Regions from separate parts of the Lysinibacillus sp. EB106-09-02-XG168 genome, predicted to be linked through region 1. Evidence: riboswitches for the same ligand, from Rfam matches in the RefSeq annotation. Region 1 holds a riboswitch; each other region holds the start of a gene.
What was found. Region 1 has a riboswitch for cobalamin ahead of AC3WSO_RS21835 (FecCD family ABC transporter permease). Riboswitches for the same ligand answer to the same signal wherever they lie in the genome.
Positions count from the first base shown of each region.

Region 2: another riboswitch for cobalamin. It lies ahead of AC3WSO_RS03655 (ABC transporter substrate-binding protein); the one in region 1 lies ahead of AC3WSO_RS21835 (FecCD family ABC transporter permease).
Region 3: another riboswitch for cobalamin. It lies ahead of nikA (nickel ABC transporter substrate-binding protein); the one in region 1 lies ahead of AC3WSO_RS21835 (FecCD family ABC transporter permease).
Region 4: another riboswitch for cobalamin. It lies ahead of AC3WSO_RS11655 (hypothetical protein); the one in region 1 lies ahead of AC3WSO_RS21835 (FecCD family ABC transporter permease).

Region 1 covers NZ_JBYTDN010000003.1:4,312,470-4,315,861, forward strand. The annotation lists gene AC3WSO_RS21830 (heme ABC transporter ATP-binding protein) at 1-478, opposite strand, end outside; gene AC3WSO_RS21835 (FecCD family ABC transporter permease) at 485-1,531, opposite strand; cobalamin riboswitch at 1,791-1,982, opposite strand; gene AC3WSO_RS21840 (biotin transporter BioY) at 2,149-2,745, shown strand; gene AC3WSO_RS21845 (NADPH-dependent FMN reductase) at 3,045-3,392, opposite strand, start outside.
Region 2 covers NZ_JBYTDN010000003.1:541,528-544,919, forward strand. The annotation lists gene AC3WSO_RS03645 (class I adenylate-forming enzyme family protein) at 1-156, shown strand, start outside; gene AC3WSO_RS03650 (acyl-CoA dehydrogenase family protein) at 158-1,825, shown strand; cobalamin riboswitch at 1,990-2,172, shown strand; gene AC3WSO_RS03655 (ABC transporter substrate-binding protein) at 2,463-3,392, shown strand, end outside.
Region 3 covers NZ_JBYTDN010000003.1:1,786,014-1,789,405, reverse strand. The annotation lists gene nikB (nickel ABC transporter permease) at 1-309, opposite strand, end outside; gene nikA (nickel ABC transporter substrate-binding protein) at 385-1,992, opposite strand; cobalamin riboswitch at 2,194-2,387, opposite strand; gene AC3WSO_RS09425 (DUF1572 family protein) at 2,531-3,067, opposite strand; gene AC3WSO_RS09420 (SCO family protein) at 3,229-3,392, opposite strand, start outside.
Region 4 covers NZ_JBYTDN010000003.1:2,198,649-2,202,040, forward strand. The annotation lists gene AC3WSO_RS11650 (hypothetical protein) at 1-367, shown strand, start outside; cobalamin riboswitch at 518-701, shown strand; gene AC3WSO_RS11655 (hypothetical protein) at 950-1,714, shown strand; gene AC3WSO_RS11660 (GTP-binding protein) at 2,012-3,392, opposite strand, start outside.

The DNA.
Region 1 (3,392 bases):
GCACTTGTGCTTGCTGAGCAAGAGCACGGGCAACCATCACACGCTTTTTTTCGCCACCCGAAAGAGAATTATAGCTACGTTTCTCTAAATGAGCGATACCCGTTTGCTTCAGTGCATCCTTTACGATTTGAAAATCTTGCTCTTGATCAAGCTCCAATAGTTTTTTATGAGGTGTTCTCCCCATACTCACTAAATCATGCACTGTAAAATCGAATAAGACCGGTGTTTCTTGACTCACAACTGCTAGATTTTTAGCTATGTTTTTACTCGATTGCTTTAGAATATCTTGTTCATTTAATAACACTGTTCCACTTTCTGGTTTTAATAAACGATACATATTCTTTAATAGCGTTGACTTCCCACTACCATTAGGACCGATCAACCCAACAAATTGCTTGTCCTTTATTTGAACATTTACTTCATGTAATATGCGTTCATTAGAAATGGAGAATGATATTTGTTTCGCTTCTAATGTCATATATTTTTAATCTCCTTCACCGAAAGAATAATTGTTACGACGTAGCAGCCAAATGAAAAATGGACCTCCACAAAAAGCCGTGATAATTCCTATCGGCATTTCCTCAGGGGCAATTAATATTCGAGCAAGTGCATCTGCCCAAACTAAAAAGATCCCCCCTAATAATGCGCTAATCGGTATGACATACTTATGATTTGAACCTACAATTAGCCGTACAATATGTGGAATGATTAAACCAACAAATCCAATTGAGCCACTTACAGCAACTAGCACACCCGTTAATAATGATACTAATAAAATAAGCTGTATTCGAAATTGTTGTAAGTTAACCCCTAATGTAACTGCTGCTTCTTCTCCAAGAAGTAATAAATTTAAGCTGCGATAGTTGAGCCATAACAAGGCAAATACTACAAAAAAAATGACTGCCGGAATTACAAGAATACTCCATTTCGCACCTGCTAGGCTTCCTAGCATCCAAAACATGACTGCCTTCATTCCCCCCTCTTGCTTCGACAGCATTAAGATAAAATTTGAAATAGCAGATAAAATAAATGACACCGCCATCCCTGAAAGTAAAAGTCGAAAGACGGACACTCTACCGCCAATATGTGATAAGAAAAAAACTAACCCCATTGCTGTGAGAGAGCCTAAAAAAGCTGATACGGAAAGAGCATAAACGCCCAGAAATGAAAAGGCACCTAAAATGATGACAGCTGTGGCACCAACCGTCGCTCCAGAAGAAATCCCTAAAATATATGGTTCTGCAATTGAATTACGAACGAGTGCCTGAATAGCTGCTCCTGCAATTGCCAAGCCTGCTCCGACGATAGCAGCGAGTAATACACGAGGAGCCCTTATTTGCCAAATGATAATTTCCTGTGAACGACTCCAATCTTGTTCGATTGAGCTTTGTATAATAGGAATTTTAGAAAGGATAACCTTCCATACATAAAGTGGTGTAACGGAAACCGATCCAACCATAATTGCAATAGTCATTGAAATTATAAGTACTAGAAGAAGGGTCATTGAAAGTAACATAAATTTTCTATTCATCTGTTTATTAACTCCTAATCACTAAACATTAATTTCATCTAGACGTAACTGTAGCTGATACTTTGCTAACATTTACAGTACGAAGATAAATGAAAGAAAAAAGGGTATTCCATGCAAATGCGCATGGAAATACCCTAGAATCAATTATGCCTGGCATAATTGCGTCTTTCAGCGTGTGTTTGGACACCTCTAAAAGAGATTAAACAAAGTTAGATTTACTCCTACTATTGTCCGTAATCGCTTTCATCCTCGTGGGCATTACAGGAATAACTAAATGGCAGGTCTCCTGGCTTCGAATCAATGTACCTATGATTGCCTTCCCATTCTAAAACAGTGGCTAAATCATCATAGAACTCCTCGTTACAGTTGCGGGACAGCGTCGGATTTGCACCGATTTCCCTTTTAAGTGACACATTGTACAAGATGTCACACCATTAGTATCGAATGATTTAAAATTATGACAATTCTATCATATATTTCAATAGTTAGTCTATACTATCAATCATTTATCAAGTCACGAAACACCTTTACGTTAACTAAAAGAAATAATCAAGTTGACACAAAAACTTTATTTTTTTACACTATTATTATCAACTTTACTTTTTAGGGGTGAAATAATGACAACCGTTGCGGAACATACACATCAAAAATTAAGAACAGTAGATATTGCATACATTGGACTATTTTCAACATTAATGATGATAGGAGCTAATATTACGTCCATTGTACCTTTCATGGTTGTTGGCGGAGTACCGATCACATTGCAAACATTTTTTGCTATTTTAGCGGGACTTATTCTCGGTAGTAGAAAAGGGGCTCTCGCTTGTACTGTTTATATGTGCATCGGTTTAGCAGGCGCACCTGTATTTGCACGATTCAGCGGAGGCTTTGGACAAATTTTAAGTCCTACATTTGGTTTCATTGTCACTTTTATATTAGCTGCATTTGTCGCAGGGCTTATTGTAGAGCGCAGTGGAACGAAGAAAAGCTATGTAGTTGCTGCATTAGTTGCAACTGCAATTAATTATTTACTAGGGACAAATTGGATGTATTTTGCCTATAAGCTATGGGCTAGTGCGCCTGATGCTTTCAATTATAAAATAGCATGGCTTTGGATGATGCCCCCTTTGCCAAAGGATATTATTTTAGCTATATTCGCGGGTATTTTTGCATACCGTCTTCAAAAAGTTTTAAAAATAATCCCAATTAAATAAAGAGATAAAAAAACTGTCCAAAAGTATATAGCGTACTTAATTGGACAGTTTTTGGTTCATCACCAAAAGTTGTGGATGACTTTTGTTAAAACGTATACTATGCAAATAGTTGATTGTAGTGGAGACTGGGCGACTCCTCGGGGATCTGCAATAGTGGAACGAAGGCATGTTTTAACTGCGCGAAAGCGAAGCGGCAGCGGCAAATGTTTTAACTGCGCGAAAGCGAAGCGGCAGCGGCAAAGCACCCAGTCGGAACGAAATCAACCACACGTTTTGGTGCTGATCCCAGTTTTTTATTTTTAAACGTATTTTTTCATCCAGTTTAAGAAGTTATCAATAACTACATCTAGGAATTTGATAGTACCCTCATCTGTTAAATTGCCTTCAGCATCAAATTTAGTGTGTACTGCACCAATATAAACATCATTGCCACTAAGTAAAGGTGAATTTACTCCAGGTGAGAATAAAATATCTCTTAAGTGTAATTGTGCTTTAACAGTCCCTAAGTTACCCATAGATGCGCCCATCATGAATGATGGCTTGCCAATCATTACTTTATCAACGCGAGATAACCAATCGATGGCGTTAACCATAACACCTGGCACTGTACCATTATATTCTGGAGTCAGCCAAAGAACTGCATCCGC
Region 2 (3,392 bases), 3.8 Mb from region 1:
AAAACAGAAGTTGACGAGGATGGACTTAAAGTTTATTTGGAGGAGCATCTTGCAAAATATAAAATTCCACGCATGTTTGAATGTGTGGAAGCTCTACCACGAAATGCATCAGGCAAAATACTAAAACAAACTTTGAAAGGACAAGAGGTGAGATAGCATGAAGGTTTTACAGCAGGAAGAAATGAAAACAACGAACTTTTTTAAAGAGAATGATACACTTCAAAACGTTTTAGAAATGATGCTAGATAAAGAGTTTGCGGAATATGCAACACGTGAGCTAACAGATTTCGGTGAGCTTTGTGCCGGAGATATTGATGTGAGAGCCAAACATACGGATAGAGAGGGTGAACCTCGATTACAAAGGTATAATGCCTATGGTGAAGAAGTGTCAGAGATTTGGGTCAATGACGGCTATAAAAAAACAATTGAAGAGACGTACAATACTGGCATTGTTGGTTATGTGCATAAGGATATTCCGCAAATAGGTAGAAAGGGCAACTATGTGTATAGCTTTGCTCAAGGCTATATACTTTCACATGCTGAACCAGGCTTTTACTGTCCTGTTACGTTAACGATGGCAACTGCTTATTTACTTGATCATTATGCGAGTGATGAGGTGAAGGAGCGTTTTTTACCACATGTTTGTGCAACTGGAGAGACAGAGCTCTATGAGGGGGCTACATTTTTAACGGAGCGCCAAGGTGGCTCTGATGTCGGAGCGAATGTTGTAGAGGCAAGGCAGGATGGCAAGCAGTATCGTTTATATGGTGAGAAATATTTTGCATCAAACGCAGGAATGTGTGGAGTAACTATGGTATTGGCACGTATGGAAGGGGCTCGGGCAGGCTCAAAGGGTTTAACATTGTTTGCAGTTCCATGGAGAAATGATGATGGCACAGTTAATAACCTGCGCGTTCGGCGTTTAAAGGATAAACTTGGTGTTAGAGCAGTGCCTTCTGGTGAGGTGGAATTTGATGGGGCACTAGCATATGTTGTTGGTGATCCGAATAAAGGGATTTACTATATGTTGGAGGCGCTAAATTTATCAAGAATTTGCAATGCAGTTGCTTCTATCGGCATTATGCGCCGCGGCTATTTAGAGGCGAAGCACTATGTGACAAATCGCCATGCATTTGGTAAACCTTTAACGCAATATCCTATGATTCAGGATACACTAGGGAAATTCGCTGCCAAGCTACATGTAGAAGTTGCTACGGTTTTTGATCTTATTCAGCTGTACGATAAAGTAACTAGTGGACAGGGGAATAAAGAGGACATCATTTTGAACCGCTTGTATATTGCAATCATGAAAAAAGAAACGGCGGAGCAAGCTGTACATTATGCGAGTGAAGCCATTGAATTACATGGCGGAAACGGCTATATTGAAGATTTTGTTACACCACGGTTATTAAGAGATGCACAGGTCCTTACCGTGTGGGAGGGGACTGCGAATATTTTAGCTTTAGAGCTCATTCGCTTAGTTGATAAGTTTCATGTGCACGAAATGTTTGTTCGTGTTATGGAGGAACGTCTAGAAAAACTAACTGATAGTCCATTAGTTGAAATTGTAGTAGGGCAATTAGCAAAACTAGATTCAACTTTGCAAACATTTAGCCGTTTAGATGATGCAACAAAAACATTTGAGGCAAAAAAGGTCGCAGAGCAGATGGCACATTTATATGAAAGTGTTGTAGCAGTTGAATGGGCACAAAGATTCGGCGGCAAATATGAGAAGTTAGCAGATATTTATTTAGAGAACACATGGGCATTACGAGAAATGGGTGCACCGATGAAAACGGTACAGTATTTTTCAGATATAGTTTAACTTTTTTCAGCGGGTGTCCAGACAAAATAGAGGAACCCAGTCTAAGAACGCCACGTCCTGTGACGATTTATCTGTGCGACCGCGGCAATTATGCCGAGCTAATTGATTTGATGAAGAGTCGTCTCGAATGGAGGCGACTTCTTTAATTTTCATGTATAATACAATCAACTGAATATTATAAAGGTTCTTTACTTAAGTAAAGTGAAAAGGGAAATCGGTGTAATTCCGATGCGGTCCCGCCACTGTATGTGTGAGTTTTTTCAATCTGCGCCACTGAAAATTTCGGGAAGGCTTGAAAAAGCGTATGAAGCACGAGCCAGGAGACCTGCCTTTATAGAAAACACGTTGTAGCCTACGAGGATAGGATGGTGGATTTTGTATATGTATATTGTGCAAATTTGACCCCCTCATTTTTTTATGATGAGGGGTATTTGTTTTGTAAGCTGAATATCGATAAATTTGGAAAAGTGGGCGATAACCCCACAAAGTTGGGCAATAACCACACAACATTGAAAGATAAACCCAACGTTGAGCGACACCTGCACTACCTTAAACGATAAAAACCTAAAATGTATCGATCAATCAGAAAAACAAGTCGTTAAATACTTTATGCACAGATAGACTAAGGGGGATTCACATGAAGAAATTTTGGAAAATAGGATTATCAGCATTTTTAGCTGTTGGCTTGCTTGCAGCATGCAACACAAAAGAGACGACAAATGACAAGCCGTCATCTGCTGAGCAGCAAGAGACAGCTAAAGTAGATCAAGCAATATTTCCAATGACGATAACGGATGCTATTGGCAAAGATATTACGCTAGAAGCACCTCCTGAAAAAATAGTTTCTCTCATTCCAAGTAACACTGAAATTTTATTTGGTCTTGGCTTAAATGATGAAATAGTGGGTGTATCAGATAATGACGATTATCCAGCAGAGGCTACTAAAAGAGATAAGGTTGGCGGTATAGATTTTAATATTGAACAAATTATTGCGTTAACGCCAGATATCGTTTTTGCTCATGCATCGGGTATGGGGAATTTAAAAGGAGCAATTGAACAGCTTGAGGCTGCAGGTGTGAAAGTATTTGTTGTAGCGGATGCCAAAAACTTTAATGAGACTTACACGACGATTGAACAGCTTGGTCGTGCAACGGGAAAACTAGAAGAGGCTAAAAAAATAGTCGCAAATATGAAGGCTAAAGTTGAAGAAATTGAAACAAAACTTAAGGGTGTTGAGCCAAAGAAAGTTTTTGTAGAATCGTCTGATGAGCCACAGATTTATACAGCTGGTAGAGGTACATTTATGAATGAAATGCTAGAAATGATTCATGCCGAAAATGTGGCAGCAGATGTAAATGACTGGTATCCAATTGAAGCTGAACAAATTATTGCGAAAAATCCAGATGTCATTGTTGTGGCATATAATTATGTACCGAATATTTTAACGAAAATTCCACAACGTCCAGGCTTTGAGACAATAACTGCCGTAAAAAATAAAGCTATTGTACAAGTGGATGAAAGTACGACAAGTCGTCAAGGTCCACGATTAGCTGATGGTTTTGAGGAA
Region 3 (3,392 bases), 2.5 Mb from region 1:
CGGCAGTTTTTCTACTATTTCTTGAGCAACGGGTAATTTACTCACAAATGATGAACCAAAATCGAAGTGCAACACACCTTTTAGCCATATAAAATATTGAATAGACAATGGTTGATCAGTGCCTAATTCCGATCGTAGCGCCTGTATCGCTTCTGCTGTCGGGGCGACCCCTGACATTCTAAGTATGACCTCCGCTGGCTCTACTGGAACAAAACGAATAAATAAAAAGGTCATTATTGACACCCCTAGTAAAACAAATGGTAATGTAATAACTCGTTTTAAACAAAAAAGCCAAGTTGATTCGTACATTTCTTTCATCACTTCCCAAGTCTTCATAGTGCAAAAAGAGAGGAGTCATAGTAGACCCACTCTCTTCTCATTCTCTTACTTTAAATCCATTTGAGCATAAGGGATATCGTATTCAGATGCACAGGGATTAAAATCTTTCATATGTTTATGGTAAATAACGTTATTCGTTTCATATGAAATTGGATAGAATAATGCTTGGTCATGGAACATTGTTAAAATATCTTTATACAATTGCACACGTTCCGCTTCATCTGTACCAATTAATAATTGATGTATTTTGCCATCAATTTGCGCTGCGTTATCTAGGCCTAATTTCGCTTCATAAACACCATTTGCATTCGGTGTTGCTGACTCGTTTGCGAAGCTGTGTGGGTCTGTTGGTGGACCGTTTGTGCGCCAGAAATTAATATCTACTTGATTATCCATTAATTTTTGGAGCCCTACCATTACATCGGCGCCTTCAAGGTTTAATTGGACGCCTATTTTTGCTAATTCCCCTTGCATTAATTCTGCCATTGGTTTTTGGATAGCATCTGTTGCAATGTAGATTAAATCTAATTGAAGAGGCTGCCCATTTTTAGAACGGATTTTATCACCATTTTTTAATGTCCAACCTGCTTCATCTAATAGCTGCTCGGCTTTTTTTGGATTAAATAGTATTGGTTTTAACTCAATATCTGCGTATGGAATAGCACCCCAAAACAGTTTATTGGCAACTTTTTCTGTACCATGGGTAATACTTTCAACCATTTGTTCTTTATTAACTGCGTATTGAATAGCCTGGCGTACTTTTAATTCTGCTAAAGGACCAGATTGTGTATTAAAAAGTAATGCTCGTGTAGATAAAGGTTCAGATACAGCCGTTTTGTATTGATCACTGTCTTTTAAGAAAGTGTAGTTATCTAAGCTAATAATGCCTCGACCATAAATTATGTCTAATTCTTCATTTTCAAATGCCAGTGAAATAGATTCTGAATCAGGAATAATTTTCACTTTTACTTTGTCAACTAGTGGCTTTTCACCCCAATAATGTTCGTTGCGGCTAAAAATTGCATATTGATCTTTTTTATATTCGGTTAATACCCATGGACCTGTTCCAACCGGAGCATTAATACCTTTATTAGTTGTATCTCCTTCAGGGAATCCGTTATCCCCTAAAAAGCGAAATGGTCGCACAAAAGCCAGTTCATTTAATACAGGGTAATAGGGCGCATCTAATTGTAGACGAATTGTATAGTCGTCTTCTTTCACAACATCTACAATATGATTCACCATCCCCATCCAAGAGTGTGTATCACGATCTGCTAAAACCGCATTAAAATTACGAATAACATTATCTGCATTAAATGCTGTCCCATCAGAGTATTTTACATCTTGTCTAAGATGAAATAGATAAGCTGTTTTATCATCAGAAATTTCCCAGCTCTTCGCTAATTTCGGCGATATTGTCCCGTCATCGTTATATTCTACCAATGATTCATATACCATTGCTTGCGCAGTCATTTGGTTTGGTAAATAGGTGTGCGGATTTAAAGGCCCTATATCTAGCGGCCAGCCAACTGTTATCACCTTTCCTTCGTTAGAAGTTTTACTTCCATTACTTTCACCCGAGCTTGAACAGCCTGCTACAATGGTTAACATCAGTATGAGAATGAAAGGTAATATTTTTTTAAAAAATATCATTATGATTGCTCCTGTCTATTCTTGGGTGATAGAAAATTGATATATGTATGTTTCTCCACCATAATACTAACTTGAAACTCAAAGTAATCTCATGACTATGATTAGAAAAATGCAAAAAAAAATCCTTATTCCACGTGAATAGGGATAGAAAAACTCATTATTAAAAGCCTTCCATCCATCTCCCTATCTTTCGTAGATCTACAATGAATCTTACTACAAGCAGGCATTCTGGCTTATGAATCTTCATTTTGCTTCACCTTCCCAAGTACTTACTCAGTGGTATTAGAAACAAAACTCCTCATTTACAGCTGCGGGACAGCATGGGATTTACACCCATTTTCCTTTAAATTAAGCGAAAAAGTTTTTTCACTCAAACTTGTAATGATACATATTAAATTAGTATTAAACATAACACGCTGCAAAGACACACGTCAATTTTATTTTCTGAATATAATATAGTTTTGAGATTTTTCAACATAGATATTTATGTTTATTCCACAAAAAAAAGCCACCACATACTAGTGCGATGGCTACACTTCTATCGTTGATGTTTTTTTAACATTGATTCTGTAAAAAACTGAGATTGTCCCTTTGGAATACTTATTGTTTGCCACTGAGAACCCTTTACTTGCTTAGCGATGTAAACGATTTGACCGACATGTTGTGAATAATGGGCCATTTGTCTTTCAATCGCATCTATCACGGAATGCTGCTCTCCCCTTATCGTTACAAACCCATTTAAATCAGCTTCAGATAATCCTTGTAAAGCATCTAAAAATACTTGCCAGCCCTTTTCCCATACTGTCATAACCTCTTCTTTTGTCTGAAGGCTATCCGTAAATTCATCATCACGATTTCTCGTTGCTTTCTCACCATCTGTCGTTAGAAAGTCAGTCCATCTCGATATCATATTACCACTAATATGTTTTACAATCACTGCGATACTGTTTGAATCTTCATTATACGCCCAGTGCAATTGGGCCTCTTCTAATTGGTCGAGTGTTTTATCGCCTAGCTCTTTGACACTTCTAAATCTTGTTTTGACAACATTTAAATACATTCGCGCTAGCGTCATTGTTGACCCCCCTGTCCCTTTTCAACTATTTTAATAATATTCTGTATCAGACAAAATCTTTCCCCTCCTTCTACACTATAACAAGGCTACAGGTATAAAAGATTAAATTTAAACCAAAAAAAACCGTCTCTTCATTAATTGAGACGGTTTCCTTCGAGCCATTATAAATTTTCATCAATATATGTTTCTATATCTGATACAATCGTGTCAATAGGGACATCCTCTGGATTCTCTGCATACCCCGAATACATTTTTACGATTACGCCATCTTTATCAACTAAGAAAAATTGATTCCCATGGACGACTTGGTCGCTGTTAGGATCAT
Region 4 (3,392 bases), 2.1 Mb from region 1:
GAAATGTGATTATACTTACGAAGAAAAAAGCGAAGTTAATACTGCTGAATATAAGTCGCCTAACCAATATGATAATTCAACTAAACTAAATATGGTTGCTAAAAGCTTAGCGAGAGAGATTAAAAATGAAACAGGTCGTACCGTTAAAAGTTTCATTCGATTAGTGGAAATGCCAGTGGTGAGTAAAAAGATATATCAGGTTGGCGACATTAAAGCTAGAAATGGGGTAAGTCGTGGTGAAATTATTTACAATGTGGCTACGACAGAAGAAGAAATAAAGGAAGTAGAAGAGAACAGAGAAAATTTACAGAACCTACTTGTTGATATGATGTATCAATATTATAAAAAGAATAAGGATTCTTTATAATATTTAGAGGGGTAACACCCTCTTTTTTTATTTGCAGTTTTTCAATTTCTTGACAGTAGGTAAACTACACATTACAATTTAGTTTGATAGTCAGTTAGGAATATTTACTCTACAGTTTCCGACATCTTTAAAACGGCTAATTTTACAACTGAATAGCGTGGAGTAATAGGTGTAAATTGCGTGCAATTTACTTAAAAGGGAAGTCGGTGCAAATCCGACACTGTCCCGCAACTGTAAATGTGAGCGACTTTTCGTATACCACTGTTTAGCGACGGGAAGGGGAAAAGTAGCGATGATCATGAGTCAGGATACCTGCCTATTATGAGTACACACCATAACCCTACGAGGAATAGGAGGTGGCATGTTGACAAAACAGAATGCTCTGTTCGTCACCGTACGTCAAATGCCCAAAATAAAAGAAGGTAATCGCTTTCAAGGCGATTCTTTTATGCTTGGGTATAATTTGACATTAAGTGATGAATGAAAACGATAGAATGAAGGATTTCCTCTAGTTTTAGGAAATCCTTTTTTTATGTATAAGAAGACTTCCGTTTTGAAAAATATGTACGAAAAGAGGATGCAATGATGACGAATATTCATGTAAGTACAGCACAGGAATCGCAATATGTAGAAATGAAAATTTGTAAGCAGCCACGCACTGAACTTGCCAAGAAAGCTACAACAAGAATGGTTGTAGAATCCCTTGTCGATCAATTATTAGCTAGCAATCTTATTAGTAATGAACGATTGTTTGAACAAATTTTATATAACAAAGATATTATTTGGATTCAAAATGAAAGTTTTAATGGCCACCTTTTTGCAAAAGCGAATATTACGGACCAACTTAAAACAAAAACAAATGATTTTATGATGTATATGCCGACAAATCCAATTGTGTACGATGTGAATGGCGAACATTATCATTTAATTACACGTATCGATTCGACTCGTGCAAAACCAAATTTAGAGCGACTTTCCCAAGCACCTAAGCCAATACTAAGTGCTGCTCGGGTCAATGATTTATTGTGCTCGATAGTGATGCGCTTTTATGAGGTATATTTAGAAGATTTATCACGAGTAGTTTATAAAAATAAACAACTGATCAATTTTATAGAGCGAGAGTATCTTCAATTTCTAAAAGCTGTGAAGGAACTAAATGATCATCATTTAAATTGGCACCCACGTGGAAATGGTCATGAACTATTGCTTGAACTGATTGATAATTTACAACTTTTGAAAAGTCGACCTGGCAAGGTTTTAATGGATTTTTCACATTCCCATAGCTACGTTGTGGTGGAATCTTCATATCCTATTTATAGACAGGGTCAGAAAACGATACAAGCTTAGTAAATTAAATATGTGCGGGATGAATTTCAATGCCTTTAGGAGAAAGATATATTCCTTGCAAGTTAATAGAATGGAGTTGTCCGTATAGGTAGATACCCGCGCGAAGCAAGATTACCCGCGGAGAGAAGGCAAATACCCGCGAAAGGAAGGGGAATACCTGCGGAAGCAGGTCGAATACCCGCGAAAGGAAAGGGAATACCCACGCGAAGCAAGATAACCCAAAAAGCATAGTAACTCTCCACGAAACATAAGAAAACAGGACATGGATCTAACAAATCATGTCCTGTTTTTATGAATTTAGTCAATACAATGCATTGCTGCTTGTGCTTCGTGCCATGGAACGGAGTAGCCCTTGCCTTTTGCGCAAAAAATACTAGAGGATGTATAGTCGGGATCGGCGTTCTTATCGTAGCAGATTTGAGCGATAATTTCTTCTGTATTGTGACATATATCGTAGCCATCAAATTGTAGGGAAATTACGCCCTTCCCATTGGTGTAGGCGGCAAAGGTAGTACTGTAGCTCATAAATGTTGAGACAGGGGCCCGGCCGGTTACAATCGCATCATGTTCAGTTATGATTGGTGCGTCAAATGTACCCGCAGCTTGCTGAATGTCGGTCATCATGCGGCCGATGAAATCACTAGAAGCTTTAAGTTTAAAGCGGTAGTATGGCTCTAGTAATACATTTTCTGCTTGTTCGAGCCCTTGCCGTAATGCACGGAATGTTGCTTCACGGAAATCGCCACCTTCAGTATGCTTATTATGTGCGCGTCCCGTTAAGAGTGTGAAGCGAATATCTGTTATTGGAAAACCAGTTAACAGCCCATGATGATCGCGCTCGAATAAATGTTTTTCAATGAGTCGTTGATGCCCAACTGTTAAATCATCCGCGTGGCATGCATTGACAAATGTATTGCCCGTGCCACGTGTATTTGGCTCCATCAATAAATGGACTTCTGCGTAATGCTTTAATGGCTCAAAGTGACCATAGCCTGTCACCGTTGTGGCGATCGTTTCCATATATAAAATCTGGGGTTCGCTAAATGAAATGTCTAGCGAGAAGCGTTCATGAAGCACTTCGATAAGAACCTCGAGTTGGATGATACCCATAATATGTACATGAATTTCTTGGAATTTTTCATGCCATAGCACACGTAATGAAGGTTCTTCTGCTTCAAGAATACGGAAAGTTTTTAACACGTCCTTTATATGCTGAGTACCTTCATAGTGTACTTTTGCCTGTAAAGTCGGTACTAACTCAAAGGGCTGAGAATTATTCGAAGAACCAATAATATCGCCGATGTTTGCTTGACTAATCCCTTTTAATGCGAAAATCTCCCCAGCCTCTACCTTTTGAGAAGTTTCATACCGGTTGCCATTGTATAGTCGAATCTCCGTCACTTTTTCAGTCACGTCTCCAAATGAAAGTTCATCACGAACATGTAACGTTCCTTGCAAAGATTTGATAAAAGTTAAGCGTTGATGTCCATCATGACGAATTTTAAACACCTCACCTTGAAACGGAGTATTGTTATTAAATTGTGTCTCTGTAAGGAGGGGGAGCTGTGTTAGGAATTCCTTTATTCCACTATCTTTTAAGGCAGACCCAGAAAAACATAGAAAGGCCTTTTCCTGTTTAATCATCTGAGTTAAATGAGTAAGGCAGTTAGAGCTATCT